Linked DNA regions of Variovorax paradoxus B4. The protein of the gene in region 1 binds, or shares a complex with, the protein of each later gene. Links are inferred from orthologs where the notes say so. Each region holds a gene or a part of one and is shown in the gene's direction. Other genes may lie near its edges.

Region 1 (3,113 bases):
AGGCAGTGCTCGATCCGGGCGAACTGGGCTTGAGTGATCTCCATGCATGAAGTATCTCGCATCCCTCATGGTCGGTTCAATTAGTGTTAACACGCCCTAGTTCGCCTCGGTGCCCCGGTCGGGCGAAGACCCGCTGCGCACCACGCGCTGGTCGTCGTTCAGCGTGGCGGTGAACACCATGGGCGAATTCGGCGGCTGGAACCAGCGCCACTCCCACTCGGTTTCGCGCTTGAGCGCGTAGGGCGTGATCTTTGCCGGCTTGCCGAGCATCTTGCGCAGGTCTTCCATCATCATGCCCGGCTGCACCCTGGCGAAGTTCTCGGGCGTGAGCACCTGGCGCAGCGCGCTCATCCTGCCGTCGGCGCCGATGGTGATCATGTAGTTCTTCTGGCCCTGCGGCTGGCGGTTGTACTCGAGCACGCGGCCGTTCGGCACGTCCCAGATGTTCTCGGGCTCGCCGAATCTGGCGCGCACATCGGCTTCGGTGGAGACGCCTTCCTCCAGTTCGCCAATGCGCTGCGGATCGCAGCCCGCAAGCCCGATCACCCCCGCCAACAACGCCGTTGCCATGCCGATCTGCCACCGTTGCCGCTGCTTCATTCCATCCCCGGTAAAATTCGCGCTACAAAGGTCCAGTCTATGTCCATCTTCCGCCGCCCCCACTACACCTCCGAGATCACCAACTTCATCGAGGAGATGAAAGCCAAGAAGCCGACGCTGGAATCCGAACAGCGTGCCGGCCGCGCCCTGCTCTGGGACAAGCACCTCGACCGCAGCCTGCTCGAGGAGTACAGCGAAGCCCGCGTGCCGCAGCAGCCGTACGTCTACCAGACCCAAGTCAAGTAATGGTGCCCAGCCGGCATCCATCGTTCGCCGCCGCCGCAATAGCTATTGAAATGATAGCAAACACCCGATGAAGGGCAACGAGGACAACGACACGCTCGTGGCCAGCATGCCCGAAGTGGTCGACCAGGTCGCGCTCGCCAGGCTCTATGGCGAGCCGTTGTTCGCGATGCCGAAGGACCTGTACATCCCGCCGGAGGCGCTGCAGGTCTTCCTCGAGGCCTTCGAAGGCCCGCTGGATTTGCTGCTCTACCTGATCAGGAAGCAGAACTTCAACATCCTCGACATCCCGATGGCGGGGCTCACGCGGCAGTACCTGAGCTACGTCGACGAGATCCGCCAGACGAACCTCGAGCTCGCGGCCGAGTACCTGCTGATGGCCGCGATGCTGATCGAGATCAAGTCGCGCATGCTGCTGCCGCCCAAGAAGGTGGCGGACGGCGAAGAGGCCGAAGACCCGCGCGCCGAGCTCGTGCGCCGCCTGCTCGAGTACGAGCAGACCAAGCTGCAGGCCGCCGCCATCAGCGCCCTGCCGACCTACGGGCGCGACTTCTGGAAGGGGCAGGTCTACATCGAGCAGTCGCTCAAGCCGCGCTTTCCCGACGTGAACGTGATCGAGCTGCGCGATGCGTGGGCCGACATCATGAAGCGCGCCAAGCTCGTGCAGCACCACAAGATCTCGCGCGAGGAACTCAACGTGCGCGAGCACATGAGCATCGTGCTGCGCCACCTGCAAGGGCAGCGTTTCGTCGAGTTCGAGAAGCTGTTCGACGTGTCGCGCGGCGCGCCGGTGCTGATCGTCACTTTCATCGCGATGCTCGAGCTGGCGAAGGAAACGCTGATCGACATCACGCAGGCGGAAGCCTTCGCGCCGATCTACGTGCGGCTGGCCTACTCGCCGGCCTGAACCCACCCCTATTTTTCGAGATATCCGCCGTGCACGACTTCGACGTCCTCATCGTCGGCAGCGGCCTCGCAGGCCTCTCCGCCGCGCTGCACCTGGCGCCCACGCACCGCGTGGCCGTGCTGACCAAGCGCGCCCTGAACGACGGCTCCAGCGCCTGGGCGCAGGGCGGCATCGCCGCGGTGCTGGCCGCGGGCGACAGCTTCGACGCCCATGTCGAAGACACGCTGGTGGCCGGCGCCGGCCTCTGCGACCCCGAGGCCACGCGCTTCGTCGTCGAGCATGCGCCCGAGACCATCGGCTGGCTGCGCGAGCTCGGCGTGCCGTTCTCGGAGGAAGGCGGCGGCCTGCACCTGACGCGCGAAGGCGGCCACAGCCAGCGCCGCATCGTGCACGTGACCGACGCCACCGGCGCGGCCGTGCAGCAGACGCTGATCGAGCGCGTGCGCCGCACGCCGAACATCACGCTCTTCGAGCACCACACGCTGGTCGACCTGGTCACCGGAACCAAGCTCGGCCTGGACGACCCGGCCTGCCTGGGCCTCTACGCGCTGGACGACGAAACCGACGAAGTGCTGAGCTTCCGCGCGCCGCACACCATCCTGGCCACCGGCGGCGCGGGCAAGGTGTACCTCTACACGACCAACCCGGACACCGCCACCGGCGACGGCATTGCGGCGGCCTGGCGCGCGGGCTGCCGGGTGTCGAACATGGAATTCATCCAGTTCCACCCGACCTGCCTGTTCCACCCGCACGCCAAGTCGTTCCTGATCAGCGAGGCGGTGCGCGGTGAGGGCGGGCTGCTCAAGTTGCCGGATGGAACGCGCTTCATGCCCAGGCACGACGAGCGTGCCGAACTCGCGCCGCGCGACGTGGTGGCCCGCGCCATCGACTTCGAGATGAAGAAGCACGGGCTGGACTGCGTGTACCTCGACATCTCGCACCAGAGCCCGGCGTTCCTGAAGGAGCACTTTCCCAACATCCTCGCGCGCTGCGCGGAACTGGGCATCGACATCACGCGCGAGCCCATTCCCGTGGTGCCGGCCGCGCACTACACCTGCGGCGGCGTGCTGAGCGACCTTGCCGGGCGCACCGACGTGTCCGGCCTCTACGCCATCGGCGAGACCGCCTGCACCGGGCTGCATGGCGCCAATCGCCTCGCGAGCAATTCGCTGGTCGAGTGCATGGTGTTCGCGCGCGCTGCGGCCGGCGCCATTGCCGCGGCAGCGGCGCGCGAGCGCATCGAATTGCCAGCCTGGGACGAAAGCCGGGTGACCGACGCCGACGAGGCCGTGGTCATTTCCCACAACTGGGACGAACTGCGCCGCTTCATGTGGGATTACGTCGGCATCGTGCGCACCAACAA
Region 2 (4,385 bases), 1.8 Mb from region 1 along the record:
CGACGCTGGCTGCCGACTTGCGCCATTCGCGCGGATTGCGCCGGTAGAGCGTGGTCTGCACGCGCCGGATCGATTGCAGGTTGTCGCGCAGGGAAAGATTGGCAATGCGGTTGGCGCTGGACTGCAACCATTCCTGGTTGGTATAGGGTTCGGCGCGGTCGGTGGAACGCACGGCCGCGCAGCCGCCGAGGCCCAGCAGGGCGGCCGCACCAGCCAGCAGGCAACCGCGGCGCACGGCAAGGGGTGATGAAACCAGGGAATCGCTCATGCCCTGACGTTATCATCCACGGCTGGGGCGGCGGCCTGTCTCGAACGGCAGGTCCGTGCAATTTTCCTTACAAATCAACACCTTGGCGTCATGCCAAGGCAGGCCGACAAGTCGTGCGTCTCAATTCCATCAAGCTTTCGGGCTTCAAGTCGTTCGCCGAACCCACCAACTTCCTGCTGCCGGGCCAACTGGTCGGCGTCGTCGGGCCCAACGGTTGCGGCAAGTCGAACATCATGGATGCGGTGCGCTGGGTGCTGGGCGAGTCGCGCGCGTCGGAGCTGCGCGGCGAGTCGATGCAGGACGTGATCTTCAACGGCACGACCACGCGCAAGCAGGCCAGCCGTTCGAGCGTGGAACTGGTGTTCGACAACGCCGACCACCGCGCGGGTGGCCAGTGGAACCAGTTCGGCGAAATCGCGGTGCGGCGCGTGCTCACGCGCGACGGCACCAGCAGCTACTACATCAACAACCAGCCGGTGCGCCGCCGCGACGTGCAGGACGTGTTCCTGGGCACGGGCCTGGGGCCCCGCGCCTACGCCATCATCGGCCAGGGCACGATCAGCCGGATCATCGAATCCAAGCCCGAAGAACTGCGCCTGTTCCTCGAAGAGGCTGCGGGCGTCTCCAAGTACAAGGAGCGACGGCGCGAAACCGAGAACCGGCTGGGCGACACGCGCGAGAACCTCACGCGCGTGGAAGACATCCTGCGCGAGCTCAACGCCAACCTCGAAAAACTCGAGAAGCAGGCCGAAGTGGCCGCGCGCTACAACACGCTGCAGGGCGACGCCACCAGGAAGCAGCACCAGCTGTGGTTCCTGAAGCGAAGCGAAAGCGATGCCGACCAGGCCAGGATCAAGGCCGACTCGGAAAAGGCCATCAACGACCTCGAATCGCGCACCGCCGACCTGCGCCGCATCGAATCCGAACTTGAAACCGTGCGTCAGGCCCACTACGCGGCCGGCGACCAGGTCAACCAGGCCCAGGGCAAGCTCTACGAAGCCAGTGCCGAAGTGGGCCGCCTCGAAGGCGAGATCCGCTTCGTGGTCGAAGGTCGCCAGCGCGTGGAGCAGCGGCTGGTCCAGCTGCGCGAGCAGATGGGCCAATGGGGCCACCGCCGCGAAGAGGCCGAGGCGGAGATCGAAACCCTGGCCGGCCAGGGCGTCGACGCCGAGGAGCAGGCCGTGCTGCTGGCCGCGCAGCTCGAGGAACACGACGCGCGCATGCCCGAGCTCGAGGAAGCCGTGCAGCGCGCCCAGGACGAAGCCAACGCCCAGCGCACGGCCGTCTCGCAGGTGCAGCAGCAGATCCAGGTGCTGGCCGCCGACCAGCGCAACATCGAAGAGCAGAGCCGGCAGCTCACGCAGCGCAGCGAACGCCTGCGCGCCGACCAGAACGCCCTGGCCGCGCCCGACGAAGCGCGCCTGCAATCCCTGCAGGACGAGCACGCGGCCGCACAGGAAACCGCGAGCGAGGCCGACGCCCGCCTGCACGAGCTGCAGGACTCGGTGCCGCAGCTCGACGACGACCGCCGCGCGAAGCAGCAGGCCGTCAACACCGAAGGCGCGCGCCATGCCGAGCTCTCGGCGCGGCTCGAGGCACTGCGTGCGCTGCAGGAAAAGGTCAAGACCGACGGCAAGCTGGCGCCCTGGCTTGCCAAGCACGGGCTCGAAGGCATGCAGGGGCTGTGGAGCCGCATCCACATCGAGCAGGGCTGGGAAAACGCGCTCGAAGCGGCGCTGCGCGAGCGCCTGGGCGCGCTCGAAGTCAGCCGGCTCGACATGGTGCGCGCCTTCGGCAACGATGCGCCGCCTGCCAAACTCGCGTTCTACAGCCCGCCCGCGGCCGGCGCGCCGCAGGACGGCGGCACGCTGCCTCGCCTGTCGAGCCTGCTGCGCCTGAACGATGCGGGCCTGCAGGCCTTGCTGACCGACTGGCTGCACGGCTGCTACACGGCGCAGAGTTTCGAAGAGGCGCTCGCGCAGCGCGCGACGCTGCAGCCGGGCGAAGTCATCTACGTGCAGAGCGGCCACGCCGTGTTCTCGCACAGCGTGAACTTCTACGCCCCCGATTCCGAACAGGCCGGCCTCCTGGCGCGCCAGCAGGAAATGGAAAACCTCGAGCGCCAGCTGCGGGCCCAGGTGCTCATCAGCGAAGAGGCACGCACGGCGCTGGTCCGCGCCGAAGCCGCCTACGCCGATGCCGCGCAGCGCCTCGTGACGGCGCGCCGCGAAGCCGCGGAAACGCAATCGCGTGCGCATGAACTGCAGGTCGAGACACTGCGCATGACGCAGCTCGCCGAGCAGACGCGCGCGCGCAGCGAGCAGCTGGCCACCGACCTTGGCGAGGTCGACGCGCAACTCGAGGAGCTGCAGGAAAGGCGCATGTCCGCCGAAGGCCGCTTCGAAGAGCTCGACATGCAGCTGGCCGACAGCCAGGAGCGCCACGCGCAGCTCGACGAACGCGTGATCGAAGCCGGCCGCGCGCTGGCCGCAAGCCGCGAGCAGCATCGCAGCCTCGAGCGGCAGGCGCAGGAGGCCACCTTCTCGCAGCGCACGCTCGAAGCCCGCCGCGGCGAGCTGAACCGCGCGATCGAAACCGCATCGCAGCAGGTGCTGTCGCTCACCGACGAAGACGAGCGCGCCCGGGCCGAACTCGGCCGCCTGTCCGACGCGGCGGCCCAGGCCGGCCTGCAGGACGCGCTGGCGCTCAAGCTCGAGCGCGAGGCCGCGCTGGGTGCGGCGCGCAGCCAGTACGACGACCTCACGCTGAAGCTGCGTGCCAGCGACGAACGCCGGCTGCAGCTCGAGCGCGAACTCGATCCGCTGCGCCAGCGCATCACCGAATTCCAGCTCAAGGAACAGGCCGCGCGCCTGGGCGTCGAGCAATACCAGCAACTGCTCGACGACGCCGGCGCCGACCTCGAGGCCATTGCCCAGTCGATCGAAACCGACAAGGTCCGCCTCACCGGCCTGCAAGGCGAAATCGACCGCCTGAACCGCGAAGTGGTGGCGCTGGGCGCGGTCAACCTGGCAGCACTCGACGAGCTCGCCGTGGCCAGCGAACGCAAGACCTTCCTCGACGCGCAGTCCGCCGACCTGAACGAGGCCATCGGCACCCTCGAGGACGCCATCCGCAAGATCGACGCCGAAACGCGCGACCTGCTGGGTGGCACCTTCAAGATCGTCAACGAGCACTTCAGCCGCATGTTCCCCGAGCTGTTCGGCGGCGGCAATGCGCGGCTGGTGATGACGGGCGACGAAATCCTCGATGCCGGCGTGCAGGTGCTGGCGCAGCCTCCGGGCAAGAAGAACCAGACCATCCACCTGCTCTCGGGTGGCGAAAAAGCGCTCACAGCCATCGCGCTGGTGTTTGCGATTTTCCAGCTCAACCCGGCGCCTTTCTGCCTGCTCGACGAAGTGGACGCGCCGCTGGATGACGCGAACACCGAACGCTATGCCAAACTCGTGACCGCCATGAGCCGCGAAACCCAGTTCCTCTTCATCAGCCACAACAAGATCGCCATGGAAATGGCCGAGCAGCTGATCGGCGTCACCATGCAGGAGCAGGGTGTCTCGCGGATCGTCGCAGTCGACATGGAAGCGGCTGCCTCCATGGTCGAAGCTGCTTGAGCCGGGCAGCGCATGAGCAATCTCACTCTCGCCCTGGCCATCCTCGGCGGCCTCGTCCTCGCGGCCGTCGTTGCCTACAACACCGTGACCTCGCGCCGCAATGCGCCGCGGCAGCCCGACGCCGCTGACGGCGGCTTGTCCGAAGCGAATCGGCCATCTTCCTCGTCCGACGGGGTGGAGCCGATGCTGCATGTCGATCCGCACCAGATGCCGGGCCACGAACGCCACGAGCCCCTGTTCGACCCCGACCTGCCCGCGCCGGGTGCCAGCCCGGTGCCGGCGGCCGAGCGGCGCGGCGGGCTCGATCCGCTCATCGATGTGATCGCGCCGGTGTCGCTGGACGGGCTCGCATCGGGCGATGCGGCCATCGCGGCCATGCCGCCCACGCGCCGCGCGGGCAGCAAGCCCGTGGCCATCGAAGGGTTGAACGAGCACACCGGCCAGTGGGAGCCGCCCGTGCCGGGCCAGCGCTACAGCGCGTTCCAGGT

The links.
Region 2: the proteins of VAPA_RS20975 (region 1) and smc are in contact, whole or in part, in a crystal structure (PDB 3ZGX), measured with the Bacillus subtilis proteins. The link is inferred for Variovorax paradoxus B4 from one-to-one orthologs.

The regions. Positions count from the first base shown.
Region 1 is NC_022247.1:4,508,361-4,511,473, forward strand. What follows is about bases 27-2,831. They hold VAPA_RS20975 (segregation and condensation protein A), read left to right. Parts: upstream 27-913; coding sequence 914-1,750; downstream 1,751-2,831. Other genes in these bases: VAPA_RS20965 (outer membrane protein assembly factor BamE), read right to left, coding at 97-570; VAPA_RS20970 (DUF3460 family protein), read left to right, coding at 640-846; nadB (L-aspartate oxidase), read left to right, coding at 1,780-2,831. Also shown: more of nadB, read left to right, coding at 2,832-3,113. UniProt on the Bacillus subtilis protein: Participates in chromosomal partition during cell division. May act via the formation of a condensin-like complex containing Smc and ScpB that pull DNA away from mid-cell into both cell halves.
Region 2 is NC_022247.1:2,750,591-2,754,975, forward strand. Bases 21-4,097 are described here. They hold smc (chromosome segregation protein SMC), read left to right. Parts: upstream 21-381; coding sequence 382-3,897; downstream 3,898-4,097. Other genes in these bases: VAPA_RS12785 (hypothetical protein), read right to left, coding at 21-268; VAPA_RS12795 (cell division protein ZipA C-terminal FtsZ-binding domain-containing protein), read left to right, coding at 3,910-4,097. In the rest of the region: more of VAPA_RS12785, read right to left, coding at 1-20; more of VAPA_RS12795, read left to right, coding at 4,098-4,385. UniProt on the Bacillus subtilis protein: Required for chromosome condensation and partitioning.